3 regions of the Streptomyces sp. NPDC002994 genome follow, and region 2 is predicted to be linked to each of the others. Evidence: riboswitches for the same ligand, from Rfam matches in the RefSeq annotation. Region 2 holds a riboswitch; each other region holds the start of a gene.
What was found. Region 2 has a riboswitch for thiamine pyrophosphate ahead of thiO (glycine oxidase ThiO). Riboswitches for the same ligand answer to the same signal wherever they lie in the genome.
Positions count from the first base shown of each region.

Region 1: linked by a shared signal. The riboswitch ahead of ABZX79_RS18065 (thiamine ABC transporter substrate-binding protein) and the one ahead of thiO (glycine oxidase ThiO) in region 2 are both predicted to bind thiamine pyrophosphate.
Region 3: linked by a shared signal. The riboswitch ahead of thiC (phosphomethylpyrimidine synthase ThiC) and the one ahead of thiO (glycine oxidase ThiO) in region 2 are both predicted to bind thiamine pyrophosphate.

Region 1 covers NZ_JBEXNQ010000012.1:122,102-129,446, reverse strand. The annotation lists gene ABZX79_RS18075 (phosphatidate cytidylyltransferase) at 1-256, shown strand, start outside; gene rlmN (23S rRNA (adenine(2503)-C(2))-methyltransferase RlmN) at 336-1,442, shown strand; TPP riboswitch at 1,482-1,585, shown strand; gene ABZX79_RS18065 (thiamine ABC transporter substrate-binding protein) at 1,659-2,756, shown strand; gene ABZX79_RS18060 (iron ABC transporter permease) at 2,801-4,435, shown strand; gene ABZX79_RS18055 (ABC transporter ATP-binding protein) at 4,435-5,526, shown strand; gene ABZX79_RS18050 (LOG family protein) at 5,747-6,877, opposite strand; gene ABZX79_RS18045 (hypothetical protein) at 7,123-7,345, opposite strand, start outside.
Region 2 covers NZ_JBEXNQ010000034.1:47,386-54,730, reverse strand. The annotation lists gene ABZX79_RS32965 (Rv2175c family DNA-binding protein) at 117-482, opposite strand; gene ABZX79_RS32960 (FAD-dependent oxidoreductase) at 551-1,789, opposite strand; gene ABZX79_RS32955 (hypothetical protein) at 1,857-2,207, opposite strand; TPP riboswitch at 2,259-2,371, shown strand; gene thiO (glycine oxidase ThiO) at 2,369-3,571, shown strand; gene thiS (sulfur carrier protein ThiS) at 3,568-3,768, shown strand; gene ABZX79_RS32940 (thiazole synthase) at 3,772-4,566, shown strand; gene pknB (Stk1 family PASTA domain-containing Ser/Thr kinase) at 4,874-6,811, shown strand; gene ABZX79_RS32930 (deoxyribonuclease IV) at 6,876-7,345, shown strand, end outside.
Region 3 covers NZ_JBEXNQ010000009.1:30,282-37,626, forward strand. The annotation lists gene ABZX79_RS13940 (SsgA family sporulation/cell division regulator) at 1-252, shown strand, start outside; gene ABZX79_RS13945 (YibE/F family protein) at 271-1,593, opposite strand; TPP riboswitch at 1,665-1,802, shown strand; gene thiC (phosphomethylpyrimidine synthase ThiC) at 1,795-3,570, shown strand; gene ABZX79_RS13955 (hypothetical protein) at 3,679-4,782, shown strand; gene ABZX79_RS13960 (hypothetical protein) at 4,795-5,625, opposite strand; gene ABZX79_RS13965 (metallophosphoesterase) at 5,809-6,915, opposite strand; gene ABZX79_RS13970 (LacI family DNA-binding transcriptional regulator) at 7,116-7,345, opposite strand, start outside.

The DNA.
Region 1 (7,345 bases), on a different contig from region 2:
GGCGGCGGGCGCGGTGTGCATGGAGTTCCTCGTGCACGACGGGACCTGGTGGCAGGGACTCGTGATCGGTTTCGTGGTGGCCGCGAGTGCGACGCTCGGTGACCTCGGCGAGTCCATGATCAAGCGCGATCTCGGCATCAAGGACATGGGCACGCTGCTGCCGGGCCACGGCGGAATCATGGACCGGCTGGATTCGCTGCTGCCGACCGCTCCGGTGGTCTGGCTGCTGCTGGTGATCTTCGTCGGTACGGGCTGAGCTTGGGTTTTCGCTGTCAAGGGTCCGTCGTCCACAGGGCGACGGACCCTTTCTGTATGTCTGCGACACTGGTAAGACCATGCCTGTACCTGGAGAACTCACTTTCGTCGCGCCGCGCGGAGCCAAGAAGCCGCCGCGGCACCTCGCCGACCTCACGCCCGCCGAGCGCCGCGAGGCCGTGGCCGCGATCGGTGAGAAGCCGTTCCGCGCCAAGCAGCTTTCGCAGCACTACTTCGCGCGGTACGCGCACGACCCGGCGGAGTGGACCGACATCCCCGCCGGCGCGCGCGAGAAGCTCCAGGCGGAGCTGCTGCCCGAGCTGATGACCGTGCTGCGGCATGTCAGCTGTGACGACGACACCACCCGCAAGACCCTGTGGAAGATGCACGACGGGACGCTCGTCGAGTCCGTCCTGATGCGCTATCCGGACCGGGTCACGATGTGCATCTCGTCCCAGGCCGGGTGCGGCATGAACTGTCCGTTCTGTGCCACCGGGCAGGCCGGTCTCGACCGCAATCTGTCGACCGCCGAGATCGTGCACCAGATTGTCGACGGCATGCGCGCGCTGCGCGACGGTGAGGTTCCCGGCGGCCCCGCGCGGCTGTCCAACATCGTCTTCATGGGCATGGGTGAGCCGCTCGCCAATTACAAGCGTGTGGTCGGTGCGATCCGCCGGCTGACCGACCCGGAGCCGGACGGGCTCGGGCTGTCGCAGCGCGGCATCACCGTGTCGACCGTGGGCCTGGTGCCCGCGATGCTGCGGTTCGCCGACGAGGGCTTCAAGTGCCGCCTCGCCGTCTCGCTGCACGCGCCCGACGACGAGCTGCGCGACACCCTCGTGCCGGTCAACACGCGCTGGAAGGTGCGTGAGGTCCTGGACGCGGCATGGGAGTACGCCGAGAAGTCCGGCCGCCGTAGCTCCATCGAGTACGCCATGATTCGCGACATCAACGACCAGGCGTGGCGCGGTGACCTGCTGGGCCGCCTCCTCAAGGGCAAGCGGGTGCACGTCAACCTGATCCCGCTCAACCCGACCCCGGGCTCGAAGTGGACCGCGTCCCGTCCCGAGGACGAGAAGGCGTTCGTCGAGGCGATCGCAGCCCATGGCGTGCCCGTGACCGTACGGGACACCCGTGGCCAGGAGATCGACGGAGCGTGCGGACAGCTGGCGGCCACCGAGCGATAGGCCGGTGAGGGGCCCGTGTAACGTGGGCCGCACATTTACATATTCCGACAGGGGAGCGCCACAGCGCTGAGAGTGCGGTACGCCGCAGACCCTCTGAACCTTGCCCAGGTCATTCTGGGTAGGAAGTTCGGTCGCTACTCGAGCTGTTGCGCCCTGCCCGTTTTCTGCGGGCAGGGCCGCGTCTCTTCCTGGATGTGCCATCCCAGGAGGAATTCAGTGAGCACCACCAAGAAGTTCGCGGTCACGGCTCTGGCCGCGGCCCTCGGCGTCTCTACGCTCGCCGCATGCGGGGGCGGCAAGGACGACTCCGGGTCCGGCGACGGGCAGCAGAAGTCCAAGACCGTGACGCTCGTCAGCCACGACTCCTTCAACGCCTCCGACGCCGTACTGAAGGCGTTCACCAAGGAGACCGGCTACACGGTCAAGGTTCTCAAGAGCGGGGACGCAGGCGCCGCCCTCAACCAGGAGATCCTGACCAAGGGCTCACCGCGCGGCGACGTCTTCTTCGGCGTCGACAACACGCTGCTGTCGCGGGCGCTGGACAACGGAATCTTCACGCCGTACGAGGCCAAGGGGCTCGACGGGGTACCGGAAGATGTTCAGCTCGACAGTGGAAAGCACCGGGTCACGCCTGTCGACACCGGCGACATCTGCGTCAACTACGACAAGAAGTACTTCGCCGACAAGAAGCTCGCGCCGCCGAAGTCCTTCGACGACCTGATCAAGCCGGCGTACAAGAACCTCCTCGTCACCGAGAACGCCGCGACCTCGTCGCCCGGCCTCGGCTTCCTGCTCGGCACGGTCGGGCAGTACGGCGACGACGGCTGGCAGGGTTACTGGAAGAAGCTCAGGGCGAATGGCGTCAAGGTCGTCGACGGCTGGGAGCAGGCGTACAACGAGGAGTTCTCGGGGTCTGCCGGCGGTAAGAAGGCCAAGGCCGACCGGCCGCTCGTCGTCTCGTACGCCTCCAGCCCGCCCGTCGAGGTGCTGTACGCCGAGCCGCAGCCCAAGGAGGCGCCGACCGGCGTCGCGACCGGCACCTGCTTCCGGCAGACCGAGTTCGCCGGACTGCTGACCGGGGCGAAGAACGAGGAGGGCGGCAAGGCGCTCATCGACTTCCTCATCGGGCAGAAGTTCCAGGAGGACATGCCGCTGAACATGTTCGTGAACCCGGTGGTCAAGGACGCGAAGCTGCCCGAGCTGTTCACGAAGCACGGCGTGGTCGTCGACAAGCCGCAGACCGTGGCCCCGGACAAGATCGCCGACAACCGTGAGCAGTGGGTCAAGTCGTGGTCCTCGCTCGTCCTGAAGTAATCAAGGCGAAGGCGAAGGCGACCAGAGACGTGCGCGGGAGCGCGGTGCGGTTCGGTCTCCTGACCGTGCCCGTCGCGTTCTTCGCGGCCTTCTTCGCCTACCCCGTGGCCGCGATCGTCGGCCGCGGGCTCAAGGTGGACGGCGTCTGGCAGCTCGGCCGGATCGGTGAGGTGCTCGCCGATCCGCACATCGCGGATGTTCTGTGGTTCACGACCTGGCAGGCTCTCGCCTCGACCGGGCTGACTCTGCTGATCGCGCTTCCCGCTGCGTACGTCTTCGCCCGGCTCGACTTCCCCGGCAAGCAGCTGCTGCGCGCCGTGATCACTGTGCCGTTCGTGCTGCCGACCGTCGTCGTCGGGACCGCGTTCCTCGCGCTGCTCGGGCGGGGCGGGCTGCTGGACGAGCTGTGGGGCGTACGGCTCGACACCACCGTGTGGGCGATCCTGCTCGCGCACGTCTTCTTCAACTACGCGGTGGTCGTACGGACCGTGGGCGGCCTGTGGTCACAGCTCGACCCGCGTCAGGAAGAGGCCGCTCGGGTGCTCGGCGCGGGGCGGTTCGCCGCGTGGCGGCGGGTGACGCTGCCGGCGCTCGTGCCGGCCGTCGCGGCCGCGGCGCTGATGGTCTTCCTGTTTACGTTCACCTCCTTCGGCGTCGTGCAGATCCTCGGCGGGCCCGCCTACTCCACCCTCGAGGTGGAGATCTACAGGCAGACCGCGCAGTTCCTGGACCTGCCGACCGCTGCCGTGCTCACGCTGGTGCAGTTCGCGGCGGTGGGCGCGATCCTCGCCGTACACGCGTGGACCGTTCGGCGCAGGGAGAGCGCGCTGAAGCTGGTCGACGCGGCGCGGACCTCGCGGCCGCCGCGCGGGGCCGGGCAGTGGGCGCTGCTGGGGGGAGTGCTCGCGACGGTGGTGCTCCTGATTCTGGTGCCGCTCGGGGTGCTCGTCGAGCGGTCGGTGGACGGGCCGGACGGGTACGGGTTCGGGTACTACCGGGCGCTTCAGTCGGCGGCCGCGAGCGGGGGCACGTTCCTCGTACCGCCGCTGGAGGCGGTGTGGAATTCGCTCCAGTACGCCGTGGTGGCCACCGCCATCGCGCTGGTCGTCGGCGGGCTCGCGGCGGCGGCCCTGACCCGGCGGGCGGGGCGGCTGGTGCGCGGTTTCGACGCGCTGCTGATGCTGCCGCTGGGGGTGTCGGCGGTGACGGTGGGCTTCGGTTTCCTCATCACGCTCGACCGGCCGCCGCTGGATCTGCGTACGTCGTGGATTCTGGTGCCGCTGGCTCAGGCGCTGGTGGGTGTGCCGTTCGTCGTACGGACGATGCTGCCAGTACTGCGGGCGGTCGACGCGCGGCTGCGCGAGGCGGCGGCGGTGCTCGGGGCCTCGCCGCTGCGGGCGTGGCGGGAGGTCGACCTGCCGATGGTGCGGCGGGCGCTGCTCGTCGCCGCCGGGTTCGCCTTCGCCGTATCGCTGGGCGAATTCGGGGCGACCGTGTTCATCGCGCGGCCCGACAATCCGACGCTGCCGGTGGCGGTGGCGCGGCTGCTGGGGCGGGCGGGGGACCTCAACTACGGGCAGGCGATGGCCCTCAGCACGATTTTGATGGTGGTGTGCGCGGTGGCGTTGTTGGTTCTTGAGCGTGTTCGGCCCGACCGTTCCGGATCCGGGGAGTTCTGATGTTGCGGCTGGACGGGGCGACCGTACGGTTCGGGAAGCGGGCGGTGCTCGACTCCGTGGACCTGGAGGTCGCCGACCACGAGATCGTGTGCGTGCTCGGGCCGAGCGGCAGCGGGAAGTCCACGCTGCTGCGGGTCGTCGCGGGGTTGCAGGCGGCGGACGCGGGACGGGTGCTGCTCGACGGGCGCGACCAGCGCGGGGTGCCGGTGCACCGGCGGGGCGTCGGCCTGATGTTCCAGGATCACCAGCTCTTCCCGCAGCGGGATGTCGGCGGGAACGTCGCCTTCGGGCTGCGGATGCGGGGGGAAGGGAAAGCGGAACAGGCGCGGCGGGTCGGTGAGCTGCTGGAGATGGTCGGCCTGCCGGGCGCGGGGCGGCGCGCGATCAGCACGCTGTCGGGCGGTGAGCAGCAGCGGGTCGCGCTGGCGCGGGCGCTGGCTCCGGAGCCGAAGCTGCTGATGCTGGACGAGCCGCTGGGGCAGCTGGACCGGGGGCTGCGTGAGCGGCTGGTGGTGGAGCTGCGGCAGCTTTTCGGGCGGCTGGGTACGACCGTGCTGGCCGTCACCCATGATCAGGGCGAGGCGTTCGCGCTCGCCGACCGGGTGGTGGTCATGCGGGAGGGTCGGATCGCGCAGACCGGTACGCCGCTGGAGGTCTGGCAGCGACCGGCCTCCGAGTTCGTCGCGCGCTTCCTGGGCTTCGACAATGTGGTGGCGGCGACGGTCAGTGGCGAGGCGGCCAACACGGTGTGGGGCAAGATCCCTGTCCCGGCGGGGACGGCCCAGGGGGAGGCGCGACTCCTGGTCCGGCCGGCGGGCGTCAGGATGGTGCCGGCCGAGGACGGGCTGCCGTGCGTGGTGACGGGGCGGACGTTCCGGGGCAACCATGTCGCCGTACTGCTGCAGCCGGTGGGCGCGCCGCTGCTGGAGGCGGAGTGCGCGTTGCGGGACGCGCCGGACGAGGGGGCGGAGGTGGGGGTCGCCTTCGCGGCGGAGGAGGTTGTAGTGCTGGCGGGGTCCTCCGCCGGCGACGACGGGCCGCGGGGCGGCGGCGATCACAGCGAGCCGCGCACGGCGGATCGCCGCGTCTGACCGGGGCACGCGTATCGCCGTGGAGGTGTTCGGTGCGGGTGGCGCGGGCCGGCGCCACGCCGTACGACAGCGGTGGGGTTCGCGGCTTCGTTCGTACGGCGCGCGTGCTCCCGCCGTTCGTCGCCCGTAGGCCAGGGCCGCGCCGAGTGCGGACACCACTGCCCGTGCGGCGTACGCGATCGGCCACCACCGTGCGGTGCGGTCGGCCCAGGCTTCTGGGCTACTTGGACGAGAGACGGGCTAGCGCCTCCGGGGCCTCTTCGACTGTGTCGACCAGGGCGATGCGGGACTCCATCGGGCGGGCCTTCGCCAGGGACTGGAGGAGGGGCCACGTGGGGAGCTTCTCGGTCCAGTGGGCGCGGTTGACGAGGACCATGGGGGTCGGTTCGCCGCGTGACTCATAGTAGTTGGGCGTCGCGTTGTCGAAGATCTCCTGGACCGTGCCGGCCGCGCCGGGGAGGAAGACGACGCCGGCGTTGCAGCGTGCGAGGAGGCCGTCCTCGCGGGTGGCGTTGGCGAAGTACTTGGCGATGTGGCCGGCGAAGGCGTTCGGGGGCTCGTGGCCGTAGAACCAGGTGGGGAGGCCGATGGAGTCGCCTCCGGCCGGCCAGCGGTCGCGTACGTCGAAGGCGGTGCCGGCCCAGTCGGTGATGGAAGGGGTGAACGACGGGACCTTGGCGAGGAGTTCGAGGGCCTCGTCCAGTGCGGCGTCGTTCTGGAAGGGTGCCATGTACGCGCCGAGGTTCGCTGCCTCCATCGCGCCGGGGCCGCCGCCGGTGGCGACGGTCAGGCCGCTGCGGGCGAGTGTACGACCGAGGCGGGCGGCGCCGGCGTAGGCGCTCGTGCCGCGGCCCATGGCGTGGCCGCCCATGACGCCGACGACGCGGGCGCCGGCGAGGTGTTCGTCGAGGGCGTCGGAGACGGCGTCGTCGTGGATGGAGCGGAGCATCGAGGCGAATATGTCGCCGTCGGCCTTGGTGCGCTGGAACCAGGCGTAGGCGAGGGCGTCGGGTGTGGCCTCGTACCCCGCGTCCAGGTGCTCGAAGAGGGCGCCGGGCGTGTAGAGGAGCCCGCGGTAGGGGTCGAAGGGCAGGTCGGGGACGGGCGGGAAGACGAGCGCGCCGTCCGCGCGGACCTTGGCGAGGCCCTCGGGGTGCATGGGGCAGCCGAGGAATACGGCGCCGGCGGTGGCGACGGCGAGGAGGTCGGGCGTACGGGCCGTCAGGTCGACGGCCTGGACGCGGTAGCCGCGGAGCGAGCCGCGCGCGACGGCTTCGTCGAACTCGGCGAGGGTTTCGATCTCGCGATCGTGGGCGGGGTCCTGGGCGTCGTGGTCCGTGAGTTGAGGCACGCGGAAGATGCTAGGGGGTGGGGGGTGCGGTGCGGTGCCCCGGGACAGGCCCCGGAGGAGTGCGCGGGGTGACAGTGGCTTCGGGGTCGGTGCCGCGCTGCGGCGTCTCCTCGGGTGCCGAACGTTCGGGTACTCGGTTTTCTTCGGGGTGGTTGCGTTCGACACCCTGCGGGGAGCGCCCCAGCAAGTCCCCTCCTGGCACCTCGGTCCGCGAAACGGGGCCATCAATGGGCGAGCGAGACCGGTCAGGTCGTCAAGGGGAAGGCCGCCAGGGCTGCCAGGGCGATGGTGACCGGGGTGAAGACCGTGAGGACCGCTGCCGCGCGCAGGGCCGCTGCCGTACGGAGGGTCTGGGCCGGGGTGCCCAGGCCCGCCAGCGCTTCGGTCGTCGCGGTGCGGGACTGTTTCGCCTCCAGGGCCGCTGTCAGGAGCGTGGCGACCGCGCAGCCCATCACCAGCGCCGCGCCC
Region 2 (7,345 bases):
GCGCGGGGCTGCTGCACGATCGAGGACTCGCGCGACGCGCGCCGGGCCGCCGACGTCATCGGCATCCCCTTCTATGTCGAAGGCCCGTGCACCGCGTGCGGTTATGTCGGCAGAGGTCAGACGGCGAGCGCCTGGGCGCGCCGCTTCACCTCCGTGCCGCGATTCTCACTCAACGCCTGCGCCGGGCTACCGGGCAGGGTCGGGTCGGGAGTGAAGAGCCACTCGAGCATCTCTTCGTCGGAGAAGCCGTCGTCCCTCAGGAGCGTCAGGGTCCCTGCGAGACCCTTGACCACCTTGTCGCCGTCAATGAAGGCGGCAGGCACCTGAAGCGCCCGGTTCTCTCCACGGCGTACGGCGATCAGCTGGCCTTCCTTGACCAGCTGCCGGACGCGCGTCACCTCGACACCGAGCATTTCGGCGATGTCGGGGAGGTGGAGCCAGGCGGGGACGAGAGCATCGATCTTTGCGTCAATCTCGGTCACGGGACAAGCGTGCCACCTGGGACTGACAGCCGGTAGTCGGGGCCAGCCGTCCGGGCCGAGGTGACCGCCTAAAGGGTGGCGGACTTGAGCGGGACGGCCGGATCCGCGGCCCGCTCCGGGTCCAGCCGGACGCCCGACGCGATCAACCTGCGGCCCTGCGCGAGGTCGCGCGGCCGAGCCACGGTGAGCAGTGCGACGAGCGCCCCTTCGCGCAGCCAGCACACCGTCCAGGCGGCCTCGGCCGGGTCGCCGCGCCACACCGTCGTGTCGGCGTGGGCGTGGTGGCCCGCGTATTGCACGAAGCGGCCGAACTGCTCGGACCAGAAGTACGGGACGGGGTCGTAGTCCTGCGGTGTCTCGCCGGGGCTGTTCGCCGCGACGATGTTCGCCGCGACCGTGCGCGGCCCCTGGAGCGCGTTGTCCCAGTGGTGGACGAGCAGGCGTTCGCCGTAGCGGGCGGAGGGGAAGGAGGCGCAGTCCCCGACGGCGTACACGTCGGGCTGCGAGGTGCGCAGGCGCGCGTCGGCGGTGACGGAGCCGTCCGGGCCGAGCGCGATGCCGGAACCGGCGAGCCAGGCCGTCGCGGGCCTGGCACCGATGCCGACGACCACCGCGCCGGCCGCGAGCCGCCTGCCGTCGGCGAGGACGACCGTGCCGGGTTCGATCGCCGCGACGAGCGCGCCGGTGAGCAGTTCGGCGCCGCTCTCGGCGTACCAGGCGGCCATGGGCGCGGCGACCTCGGCGGGCATGGTGCCGGCGAGCGGCCGGTCCGCCGCCTCGACGACGGTCACCGCACAGCCGGCCTCGCGGGCGGCCGTGGTGAACTCAGCGCCGATCCAGCCGGCCCCGACGACCACGATGTCGTGCTTCCGGTCGAGCACGGGCCGCAGCCGGGCGGCGTCGTCGAGGGTGCGCAGGAGATGCACTCCCTGGATGCCTTCGCTGCCGGGCAGCGTGATGGGCACCGCTCCGGTGGCGAGGACCAGTACGTCGTACGGAACCGGGCCCGAGGGAGTGTCGATTTCGTGCGCCCCGGGGCGTACGCCCGTCACTTCGCGCCCCAGGTGGAGTTCGACGCCGAGCGCTTCGAAGTCGACGTCGAAGGCCGACTCCTCGGCCGTGCCGAGGAGCACCGCCTTGGACAGCGGCGGCCTGTCGTACGGCTGATGCGGCTCGGCGCCGATCAGCGTGACGGAGCCGTTCCAGCCCTGCTCGCGCAGGGCCACAGCGGTCTGCACGCCGGCCATTCCCGCGCCGACGATGACGACGCGCCGCTCTGCTGTCTGCCTCTGCCTCTGGTCGCTCACCCGGTCACTGTAGGGCGGCGTGTCCCGCTGCTCTCAAGACCACGAAGGAGAGATCTCTGACACACCGTCACACGGGCGGGGACGGCAGCTCCTCGACGACGCTCGTCCCGCTGCCCTCCTGGGACTCCCACGCCCAGGTCTCCTCCAGGCGCAGGCGCCCGTCGGGGAGGGCGACGACGGTGGACGTGCAGTGGCCCGACGAGGTGGTGCCGTCCTGCTTCAGCTGTACGTACCGGAAGTCCAGCGCGTCGCCCTCGCGCGTGCCGACAAGATGGCCCTGTACGACGTCGCCGCCGGCGTAGTCCGCCCAGATCCGGCCGTCCTGCTGGTGATACGTGAATCGGGTCTGTGTGCCCACCTGACCGGGGGCCTGGTCGGCGACCGGCGAGAGGACGAGTCCGTCGAGCGAGCGGGCCACTGGAGTTGCTCCCTTACAGCGCGTCGGGGCCGGGCATTAGGGTGGCCACGGTAAAGCACTCGCGGGAGTCCGGGCGTACCGGGCTGAGAGGGAGGCTGGGCGGCCTCCGACCGTACGAACCTGATCCGGGTCATGCCGGCGAAGGGAGGGGCTGGACGCCCATGTCGCGTACATCGGATACATCCGACACATCAGACGTCCTCGTCATCGGGGGCGGAATCATCGGCCTGGTCACGGCCTGGCGGGCGGCGCAGCGGGGGTTGCGCGTCGCTGTGGCCGATCCGGAGCCGGGCGGCGGGGCCGCGTGGGTCGCAGCCGGAATGCTCGCCGCCGTCACCGAGCTGCATTACGGCGAGCAGACGCTGCTCGGGCTCAATCTCGCGTCCGCGGAGCGCTATCCGGCGTTCGTCGCCGAGCTGGAGGCGGCGAGCGGGCAGGACACCGGTTACCGCTCGTGCGGCACGCTCGCGGTCGCGCTCGACACGGACGACCGCGCCCATCTGCGCGAGCTCCACGGGCTGCAACGCCGTTCCGGCCTGGAGTCGGAGTGGCTCACGGGGCGCGAATGCCGCCGCCTGGAGCCGATGCTCGCGCCGGGCGTGCGCGGGGGCCTGCGCGTGGACGGCGACCATCAGGTCGATCCGAGGCGGCTCGCCGCTGCCCTCCTGGCGGCCTGCGAGCGGGCCGGAGTGGCATTCCACCGCTGCTGGGTGGATCGGCTCTCTGTCGTACGGGAACGGGCCTGTGGGGCCGTACTGGCCGACGGGACGGACCTCGCGGCCGGCCAGGTGGTGCTGGCGGCCGGAAGCCTCAGCGGCAGGCTCGCGGGCGTACCCGAGGAGGTGCTGCCGCCGGTACGGCCGGTGAAGGGGCAGGTGGTGCGGCTGGCCGTGCCACCGGCGTACGCACCCTTCCTGAGCCGGACGGTGCGTGCGGTGGTGCGGGGCAGTCACGTTTATCTCGTGCCGCGCGAGAACGGCGAGCTGGTCGTCGGCGCGACGAGCGAGGAACTCGGCTGGGACACGACGGTCACGGCGGGCGGCGTGTACGAGCTGCTGCGCGACGCGCACGAGCTGGTGCCCGGGATCACCGAGCTGCCCCTCACGGAGACCCGCGCGGGGCTGCGGCCCGGCTCCCCGGACAACGCGCCGCTGCTGGGGCCGACCGCACTTCCGGGGCTTCATCTGGCCACTGGGCACTACCGCAACGGGGTACTGCTCACGCCGGTCACGGGCGATGCGATGGCCGCTGTGCTGACGGGCGGGGAGCTGCCTGAAGAGGCACGTGCGTTCAGCCCGCTGCGTTTCGCGCCGACACCGTCCGCCTTGACCCCCGCCTCCGTACCGCAGGAGCAGCCCGCATGACCATCTCCGTGAACGGCGAGACCCGTGAGGTCGTCGCCGGTACGACGCTGGGCGCGCTCGTCGCGACCCTCACCAAGGCCCCTTCGGGGGTCGCCGCAGCCCTCAACGAAACCGTCGTACCGCGGGGGCAGTGGGATGCCACCGAGCTCGGCGACGGTGACCGTATCGAAGTCCTCACCGCAGTCCAGGGAGGCTGAACCATGGCCGACGACCTTCTGACCATCGGCGACACGACGTTCTCCTCACGTCTGATCATGGGAACGGGCGGGGCGCCGAGCCTCGACGTACTGGAACGTTCACTTGTCGCGTCCGGGACCGAGCTGACGACCGTCGCGATGCGGCGGCTCGATCCGACGGTCCAGGGATCGGTACTTTCCGTTCTGGAGAAGCTCGGAATACGTGTGCTGCCGAATACGGCGGGGTGCTTTACGGCGGGCGAGGCCGTGCTGACGGCTCGGCTGGCGCGGGAGGCGCTGGGGACGGACTGGGTGAAGCTGGAGGTCGTCGCCGACGAGCGGACGCTGCTGCCCGACCCGATCGAGCTGCTGGAGGCGGCGGAGACGCTGGTGGACGACGGCTTCACCGTGCTGCCGTACACGAACGACGATCCGGTGCTCGCGCGGAAGCTGGAGGACGTGGGGTGTGCGGCGATCATGCCGCTGGGGTCGCCGATCGGGTCGGGTCTTGGCATCCGTAACCCGCACAATTTCCAGCTGATCGTGGAGCACGCGCGCGTGCCGGTCGTTCTGGACGCGGGAGCGGGTACGGCGTCGGACGCGACGCTGGCGATGGAGCTGGGGTGCGCGGCGGTGATGCTGGCGTCGGCGGTTACGCGGGCGCAGGACCCGGTGCTGATGGCGGAGGCGATGCGGCACGGGGTGGAGGCGGGGCGGCTGGCGTATCGGGCCGGCCGGATTCCTCGGCGCCACTTCGCCGAGGCGTCGTCGCCTGCGGCGGGCATGGCGACCCTGGACCCGGAACGCCCGGCGTTCTGACCGGTCCCCGGCCAACCGCTGCGCGGGGCCGTGACTGGGGCGCTGCCCCAGACCCCGCTCCTCAAACGCCGGAGGGGCTGGATAGTGCCCGCGTTGCGGCGACCATCCAGCCCGTCCGGCGTTTGAGGACACGCCCGTAGGGCGTCAGGGGGCCTGGGGGGCTTGCCCCCCAGTTCGGGAAGGGGCGGGGTGGGGAACAGGGCCGCCGCAGGCGTCAGCCCGGCCGCTGTCACAGGCGCGCTGCAATACCGCCCCGACCTCACCGCACCGGCAAGACCTGTCAGCGGCGGCTCGTAGACTCCACTCCGTGGATACGACCCTCCAGGACCCGCTCGTCGGGCACGTGCTCGACGGCCGCTACCGCATCGACGCGCGCATCGCCGTCGGCGGCATGGCCACGGTCTACCGGGCCGTCGACACCCGCCTCGACCGCGTGCTCGCCCTCAAGGTGATGCACCCCACCCTCGCCGCCGACGCCTCCTTCGTGGACCGGTTCATCCGGGAGGCGAAGTCGGTCGCCCGCCTCGCGCACCCGAACGTGGTCGGCGTCTTCGACCAGGGCACGGACGGGTCGTACGTCTACCTCGCGATGGAGTACGTCGCCGGCTGCACCCTGCGCGACGTCCTGCGCGAGCGCGGCGCCCTCCAGCCCCGCGCCGCCCTCGACATCCTGGAGCCCGTACTGGCCGCGCTCGGCGCCGCGCACCGCGCCGGCTTCGTGCACCGGGACATGAAGCCCGAGAACGTCCTCATCGGGGACGACGGGCGCGTCAAGGTCGCCGACTTCGGTCTCGTACGGGCCGTGGACACCGTCACCAGCACCACCGGGTCCATCCTCGGCACCGTCTCCTACCTCGCGCCCGAGCAGATAGAGCACGGCACCGCCGACACCCGCGCCGACGTCTACGCCTGCGGTGTCGTGCTGTACGAGATGCTGACCGGTGCCAAACCGCACACCGGCGGCACCCCCGCGCAGGTGCTCTACCAGCACCTGCACGAGGACGTGCCCGCCCCGTCCGCCGTCGTGCCCGGACTCGCCGTCGAGCTCGACGAGCTGGTCGCGGGCGCCACCGCACGCAACCCCGAGATCCGTCCGTACGACGCCGTGGCGCTCCTCGCGCAGGCCAGGGAAGCGCGCGCCACGCTCAGCGACGAACAGCTCGACGCCGTGCCGCCGCAGGCCCACGCCCAGGCGCACAACGGCGCGGAGGACCGTACGAGTGTCATTCCGCGGGCGATCACCGCAAGGCACGGCGAAAGGCACGGGGACGGCAACAGCGACGCCGCCGGCCTCAATCGCACCAGCCGGCTCCAGATGCCCGCGCCGCCGCCCGCGCCTCTGCGCCGGGCCCTCCCGCCCCGGCGCGGCGTCCTCGCGGCCGTCGTCGCCGTCCTGCTGCTCCTCGGGGGCGGCACCGGCGTCTGGTACATCAACTCCGGGCAGTTCACCCGCGTCCCCTCGCTCCTCGGCCAGACCGAGAAGGAGGCCGCCAAGCGGCTGTCCGCCGCCGGTCTCGACGTGAAGAAGGTCGAGCGCAAGTACAGCGCGACGTACGAACGCGGCACGGTCATGAACAGCGACCCGGCCTCCCGCGCCCGTATACGCGACAACGGGTCGGTCACGCTGGTCGTCTCACGCGGCCCCGAGACCGTGAAGGTCCCCGACGTCGAGGGCCTGCCGCTGGCCAAGGCCAAGAGTGAACTCAAGAAGGCCGGTCTCGCGCCCGGCATCGTCACCAGGACGTTCAGCGAGGACGTCCCGCAGGGCTCTGTCGTCAGTACGGACCCGGCCGCCGGCACCGAGCGGCGCCCGGACTCCGCGATCGCCGTCGTCGTCAGCAAGGGCTCCCCCGTGGAGGTCCCCGACGTGACCGGCGAGAGCGTGCAGGACGCCACCTCCGCACTGGAGGAGGCCGGATTCACCGTGAAGGTCGCGCCCGGGCGCATCACCTCCCAGGAGGAGGCAGGATCCGTCGCCAGGCAGTCCGCCGCCGAGGGCGCGGAGCTCGCCGAGGGCGACACCATCACGCTGACGGTCTCCAAGGGACCGCGCATGATCCCCGTGCCCGATGTGGTCGGTGACGACGTCGACGACGCGAAGAGCACGCTCGAAGAAGCCGGCTTCGAGGTTGAGGTCGACCGCCCCTTCCTCTCCTTCAGCGACAAGATCGCGAGCCAGTCGGTCGAGGAGGGCGACGAGGCTCCGGAGGGCAGCACCATCACCATCAGGACCAAGGGCCTGTAGGGGACAGGGGTACAGGGCGACAGGGAGACAGGGGCCACGCACCGTCCTGGCATGCTTGACGGCGATGAGCAACGCACCTTTCCCCTCCCGAAACCCCGTCGGCGGCCACGTCCCGGTGGCCGGCGGCCTCGCCACCAACGGTCTCGCGTACGCCCGTGAAATGGGCGCCGAAGCCGTTCAGGTCTTCGTCGCCAACCCGCGCGGCTGGGCGACGCCCTCCGGAAACCCGGCCCAGGACGAGCTGTTCCGCGCGGCGTGCGCCGCCGAACGGATACCGGCGTACGTCCATGCCCCGTACCTGATCAACTTCGGCTCGCACACCGAGGCGACCGCCGAGAAGTCCGTGGAGTCGCTGCGGCACTCGCTGCGCCGCGGTCGCGAGATCGGCGCGCTGGGCGTGGTGGTGCACACCGGCTCGGCGACCGGCGGGCGGCCGCGCTCCGAGGCGCTCGCGCAGGTACGCACCCACCTGCTGCCACTGCTGGACGAGCTGACGCACGACGACGACCCGTTCCTGCTGCTCGAATCGACGGC
Region 3 (7,345 bases), on a different contig from region 2:
GCCGGGCCGTGCGGCGAGGGTGATGTGCACATCGAGCCAACCGATCCTGATGAGCTCGTGGATGTTCACATCCGGCTTCAGGTCGCCGGTGAGGGTGCGCTGTTCAGTGCGAGCACCGCCCCGCTGGCGGCGTTCCTCGACCGTACGGACAGGCTCGTGCCGCTGGGGCAGGAGTGCGGCCTCGCGGGCTTGTGCGGGGACGTCGAGGAAGCGCTCGACCGGATCCTCGCCGAGGAGCAGAACGCCGGCTGAGCACCCCTGGGCGGGCGGTCAGCGCTTGCGGCGTCGTCCCCCGCCGCCGGTGCCGCGTGCCGGGGACGCCGCAGCGGCCTCGCCGGAGCCCGGACGGTCGGCCGAAACGACCAGCGCCGCGAGCGCGGTGGTCACCGGCACCGAGGCGACCAGGCCGATCGAGCCGACCAGGGTCCGTACGATCTCCTCCGCGACCAGCTCGCTGTTGGCGACCGTACCGACACTGCTCTGCGCGATCGAGAAGAGCAGCAGCAGGGGCAGCGCGGCGCCCGCGTACGCCAGCACGAGGGTGTTGACGACAGACGCGATGTGGTCGCGCCCGATGCGGATACCGGCCCGGTAGAGGGCGCGGGGGCCCATGGACGGGTCGGCCTGGTGGAGTTCCCAGACCGCCGACGTCTGGGTGACGGTCACGTCGTCGAGCACGCCGAGGGAGCCGATGATGACGCCCGCGAGCAGCAGGCCGCTCATGTCGATGTCCGGGTAGAGGCCGTGGATGAGCCCGGTGTTGTCGTCCGTGTTGCCGCTCAGGAACGCCCAGCCGATGAAGAGCGAGCCGAGCAGCCCGATCAGCAGCAGTGAGATGAGCGTGCCGACGACGGCGACGGACGTACGGGCGGTCAGGCCGTGGCAGGCGTACAGCGCGATGAGCATGATGGCGCTCGCTCCGACGACCGCGACGATCAGCGGGTTCGAGCCCTGGAGGATGGCGGGGAGGATGAAGAGCGTCAGGATCGCGAAGGACACGGCGAGCGCGATCAGCGCCATCAGGCCCTTCATGCGGCCGACGACGATCACCGCGAGGGCGAAGATCCCGGCCAGCAGGGCCATGGGGATCCCGCGGTCGACGTCGGTCACCGAGTACTGGAGGTCGCGGGGCGCGTCGGGGGCGTACGCCACCACCACGCCCTGCCCCTGGTTCAGCTGCCTGGGCGCGTCGGGCTGGACGATCTCGGTGAAGGTACGGCCCTTGTCCTTGCCGGACGTGACCTCGATCGTCGCTCTCTCGCAGGTGCCCTGCTGGGCCTGCTGGGCTTCGCGGCCGGACGGGGTGGAGGTGTCGCCGGTCGGTGGCACCTGGGCGGCGTTCACGTCCTTGCAGTCGACCTGCTGGACGGCCGTCACCTTGCCCGACACGGTCTGCCGGTCGAAACCGACACCGGTGCGCTCGTGTCCGGGCGCGCCGCCCGGCCAGAGCACGACGAGGCCGATGAAAACGGCCGTGGCGAATGGGATCAGCACCGCCGCGATGACCTTGCGCAGGTGCTTGGAGACGGGCGCGGCGGGCCCGTGGCTGTGGGTGTGGCCGTGGATTTCGGGCGTTGGCTGTGGGGACGTCACCGACCGATCATCGCAAGAACGGAGGGGGCCCTCTGTTCAGCGCGCCAGAAGGGACGCTAGCGTGGGGGCACCTTTGCACACGCGGGAGCTCGGAGCACCGGGCTGAGAGGGCGCTGACCTTCGTACGTAAATCCGTACGAAAGCCGCTGCGTCGACCGCCGAACCTGTTACCGGGTAATGCCGGCGTAGGGAGTAGGTCTCATGACCACAGCGGATGCACACACGCCTGCCACCAGCCAGGACGGGCGCAAGCCGGGCTGGCACAAGGGATACGTCTCGGGGCCCGAGGGCTCACGGTCGGATCTTCGCGTGCCGGTCCGGCAGGTGCACCTCACCAACGGGAAGGACGTGACGCTGTACGACACGTCCGGCCCGTACACCGACCCGACCATCGAGACGGACGTACGCCGGGGACTCGCGCCGTTGCGCGAGAACTGGATCATCGGCCGCGGCGACACCGAGGAGTACGCGGGCCGTCCGGTCCGTCCCGAGGACGACGGGATCAAGCACACCTCACCGCGCGGGGGCCTCAGGAACCTCGACGCGGTCTTCCCGGGCCGGCCTCGCCTGCCGCGCCGGAGCCGCGACGGGCAGGCCGTCACGCAGCTGGCGTACGCGCGCCGCGGGGACGTCACGCCCGAGATGGAGTACGTGGCGATCCGCGAGAACGTCTCCCCCGAGGTCGTACGGGAAGAGATCGCGGCGGGCCGGGCGGTCCTGCCGGCGAACGTCAATCACCCGGAGATCGAGCCGATGATCATCGGCAAGCGGTTCCTGGTGAAGGTCAACGCCAACATCGGCAACTCGGCGGTCACTTCCTCCATCGAGGAGGAGGTGGACAAGATGACGTGGGCGACGAAGTGGGGCGCCGACACGGTCATGGACCTGTCGACCGGCCGCAACATCCACACCACTCGCGAGTGGATCCTGCGCAACGCTCCCGTGCCGATCGGCACCGTGCCGCTGTACCAGGCCCTGGAGAAGGTCGACGGCAAGGCGGAGGAGCTGACCTGGGAGGTCTACAAGGACACGGTCATCGAGCAGGCCGAGCAGGGCGTCGACTACATGACGGTCCACGCCGGCGTGCGGCTGGCGTACGTTCCGCTGACGGCCCGCCGCAAGACCGGCATCGTCTCGCGCGGCGGTTCGATCATGGCCGCGTGGTGCCTGGCGCACCACAAGGAGTCGTTCCTGTACGAGAACTTCGAGGAGCTGTGCGACATCCTCGCGGCGTACGACGTGACGTACTCGCTCGGCGACGGTCTGCGGCCCGGTTCGATCGCGGACGCCAACGACGAGGCGCAGTTCGCGGAGCTTCGGACCCTCGGGGAACTCAACACGATCGCCAAGCGTCATCACGTGCAGACGATGATCGAGGGTCCGGGTCACGTCCCGATGCACAAGATCAAGGAGAACATCGACCTCCAGCAGGAAATCTGCGAGGAGGCCCCCTTCTATACGCTCGGCCCGCTCACTACGGACGTGGCCCCGGCGTATGACCACATCACCTCCGGCATCGGGGCGGCGATGATCGCGTGGTGGGGCACGGCCATGCTCTGCTACGTGACGCCCAAGGAGCACCTGGGTCTGCCCAACCGTGACGACGTGAAGACCGGCGTCATCACTTACAAGATCGCGGCGCATGCCGCGGATCTCGCCAAGGGGCACCCGGGGGCGCAGGAGTGGGACGACGCGCTGTCGGACGCCCGCTTCGAGTTCCGCTGGGAGGACCAGTTCAACCTGGCCCTGGACCCGGACACGGCGCGGGCGTTCCACGACGAGACGCTGCCCGCCGAGCCGGCGAAGACGGCGCACTTCTGCTCGATGTGCGGGCCGAAGTTCTGCTCGATGAAGATCAGCCAGGACATCCGGCGTGAGCACGGCGGCACGCAGGACGAGATCGAGGCGGGCATGGCGGAGAAGTCCAAGGAGTTCGCCGCCGCCGGCAACCGGGTGTACCTCCCGATCGCGGACTGAGCCGCTGAGGGGCCCCTGCCTGCCGTAAGGCGGGGGCCCATCGGCCGTGGGGTAACGGAACAGGCAAGAGCCACCCGCCTCTTGATCGTTCTGCCTACGCTCCTCACCATGGGTGGAATCGACGTGGCCAATGGTGTGGTGGGCGCCCTGCTGGGCATGGTGTTCGCCACGCTGTTTCAGCAGCCTTTGCAGGACGCCTGGTTCAGGGTCCGCAGGCGCTCGTCGAGTGCGGTCCGCAGCCTGCGCTCGCGCGGGGAGCCCAGCCGTGCGTGGACCTCCTTCGCTCTGGGGCCGCTCCACACCTGCGCCCTGATCGTGGAGGGTGACGGTGAATCCACGATCATGGCCGATGCCATCCACATTCAGGTTCTGGACGATGAAGTGGCCCTTCCGCCGGAAATGGCCCCGTGGCGTGACGAGATCGAGGCCGAGAGCGCGCAGCTCCAGGCCGGGGGCCGGACGCCCGTATGGAACGGTCCTCGTTACGCCGTCGAGGCGTTCGACATCTCGCGGAGCGCTCTCGACGAGCACCCCGAGGTCCACCTGAGGCTGCGGCCCACGGACTACTACACGTTCCTGGCCGCTCAGCAGCTCGACCGCCGGCTGCCCAACGGCGGCACTCCGCGGTCCCAGTACCTCGACCCGGACCGCCCGCTGGACGCCCCGGCCTTCCTGCAGTGCAGCTTCGCGGTGAACGTCGCCGTGGTGACCGCCGACGACATGCTGGTGGTCAGTCAGCGAAGCGAACGGGTGCGCATGGCGCCCGGGGTGTGGAACTCCTCGGTGAACGAGGGCCTGTCCCGGCACATCGACTCCTCCGGCCGCAACGCGCCGGACCTGTACGCCGTCGCCCGGCGCGGTATGCGCGAGGAACTCTCCCTGGAGCCGCCCGAGTACACCCTCGCTCTGCTGGCCTTCGTGCTGGACGTCGACAAGCGCCACTGGAGCGCCCACTTCTACGCGCGCCTGAAGACGTTGACCCGCGAGGGCGTGCAGGCGCGCATGAGCAGAGGCGTCGCCGACCGGTGGGAACACCAGACGACGGAGTTCGTCCCCTTCCGCCCGGCGGACGTGTCCAGGTATCTCCTGCGTACGGACCGGATCCACCGGTGGGCGCCCCTGGCTCCCGCGCTGTTCCACCTGGCGCTGGTGCACGTCCACGGGCGTGCTTCGGTGGAACGCGCCGAGGCGCAGGTGGTCCGTCGGCTGTAGGAGTTGTTGGGGTTACTCCGGTTTGTGGTCGGGGCCGCCGAAGTCGGGGCTGGAGAAGTCCGGGCTGGAGAAGCTCGGGCGCGGCCCCGGTGTGGTGCCGCCGTCCGGGCCGGGGCTGCTGTAGTTGGGCCGCGAGTACCCCAGGTCGGGGATGCGGCCGGCGGGCCGGCGCGGCGCCGGGGCGGCCGGGGGCGTACCGGGGTCGGCCAGGGCGTCCCGCAGGAACGGTACGACGCCCCGCTCCAGCAGGGCGTGGCGCCAGGCTTCCCTGGCCCGGTCGACCTCCTGCGTACGCTCGCTTCCGCGTCCGTCGGAGAACGCCGTCGAACCGTTGCGCAGAGCTGTCAGCAGCAGTCCGACGGCGGCGACCAGGATGCCCGCCGCCGTGAGCGCCCCGAAGATCCAGCCTGCCGTCAGGAGCGTCTGGGCGAAGGCGGGCTCGGGCGTGAGCATCTTGAGGAGGTACCCGACGAGCAGGAAGATCGCCGCCGCGGTGCCCGCCAGTACGGGTGTCAGCACGGCGACGACGGCGACGGCGCCCGCCCCCGTGGTCTCGGTGGCGTCGCCCATGGCGAGGACGGAGCCGGTGTGGGCGGCCGCCGCGGTGGGTGTGCGCCCTTCCTCGCGGACCTTTACGTAGTGGTCGTACTCGGCGGCCGCGGCCGCCGCGACGATCGCACTGGCGTTCATTGCCATGGTGCGCAGTTGTTCCGTGTTGAGCCGCTGCCCGACGGCGGCCAGTTCCGGGCGGTCGTGAGCAGTGCGCAGTGCCTCGTCGAGGACGCGTTCGTATTCCGGGCGGTCCTCGGCCAGCAGGTGCGGAGCGCTGCTGTTCATGTGCATCCCCCGATGCTCCGTAGGGCCGGACAACCCGCTTCGGGCGGGTAATTGGGCGGAAACGGAGGAGAGCCTGCTACGGATAAGCCGATGGTAGAGCGCCTACGGCACGGGGTGACAGGGGGTTTCCGGAAATAGGGCCCAGTGGTAAGTGCGGAATGTATATGGCCGCGCCTTCCCCGGCGAAGTTCAGTTATGCAGGGGCAGTTGGACGACCAGCAGCTTTCCGGCCATGGTCACGCCGCCGTCCATGGCGATGGCGAGTCCGTCGGCGTACACGTGAGGGCCTTCCACGACCGGCCCGGAATTCTCGTCGCCGCCGTCCGAGCTCTCATTGCCCACCTCGCCGAGGAGGTAGGGAATGGGGCTGTGACCATGGACGATGCGTTCGCCGCCGTACGCGTCGAGGAGCTCGCGGACCGCCTGGGCGCCGCCCTCGTCACGGAAGGCGAAGCGCTTGGTGAACTTGCGGAAGACGTCCCAGCACTCGTCGGCGTCGTTGCGGGTGAGGATGGCGTGGACCGTGTCGTTCACGTCCTCGATGGTGCTGCCGTAGTCCAGGTAGGCGGTGGTGTCGGAGTGGGTCAGCAGATGCGCGTCTTCCAGCGCGACCGCGTCGAGGCGCGACATCCACTGAAGGTGTACGTCCTGGAGCCGGTCCATGTCGGCCTTCTGGCCGCCGTTGAGGAGCCAGGCGGCCTGGAAAGTGGCCGTGCCCGCCCCGGAGTTGACGGGCGTGTCGCCGAACCGTTTGGCGCCGATGAGCAGCAGTTCGTGGTTGCCCATGAGGGCTTTGCAGTAGCCGCCGGCGGCCGCGGCCTCGGCGGACAGGCGCATCACGAGGTCGATGACGCCGATGCCGTCGGGTCCGCGGTCGGTGAAGTCGCCGAGGAACCACAGCCGGGCGTTGCCCGCGGACCAGTGGCCCTCGGCGTCGATGAGGCCCTGTTCGGCGAGGGCGGCGTACAGCTCGTCGAGATAGCCGTGCACGTCGCCGACGACGAAGAGCGGGCCGAGGCCCTCACCTGCGGCGGGCCGCGGTTCGGGCTCGGTCTGCACGCTCACCTGCACCGTGTCGCCGGGGCCGCCGCGGCTGATCACCGGGAGGTCGCGCTGCGTGGGTGTGTAGCCCTCCGGTTCCTCGTCGGGGGCGTAGGCGCTCTCGTACGGGCTCGCGTAGGCGTTCCCGAAAGCGTTCGTGTGCGCGGGATCGGGGGCCTGTGCGTACGGCGGTACGCGGAAGTCCCGCAATGTAGCCGTCCGCACTGCGGGTCCCTGACCGGCCCCCTGAGTCATCGACCCCTCCACCACCGTCGCGCGCCGCCGTACACCTTTGGGTCCCACCTGGTCGTGGTTGGTCCGCGGTGTCGTGCGCCCATCATAGGAATGAGGCTCGTGGTCTGTGACGCACCAGGGGTGGTGAATCCGGATGCGCGCGCGGTTCGCTGGTTGTTTCGTACCGATTAGGGGGTTCGGTCCCCGTCAGTCGGTCCCCGTCAGTCTCCGGCAGGTGAGCGCGGCGGACTCACCGTGGTGCGTGGCGGCCGGCGCTGTGAAGAGGTCCGGACGATGAGTTCGGTCGGTATTACCTGTTCGACGGGACTGTCGGTATTGATGCCTTCGATGGCGTCGATGAGGAGCTGGACCACGGCGGTGCCGATGCGGCGCGGTTTCAGCGAGAGCGTGGTGATGGGCGGTTCGGTGGCGGCGTACACGGTGGATTCGC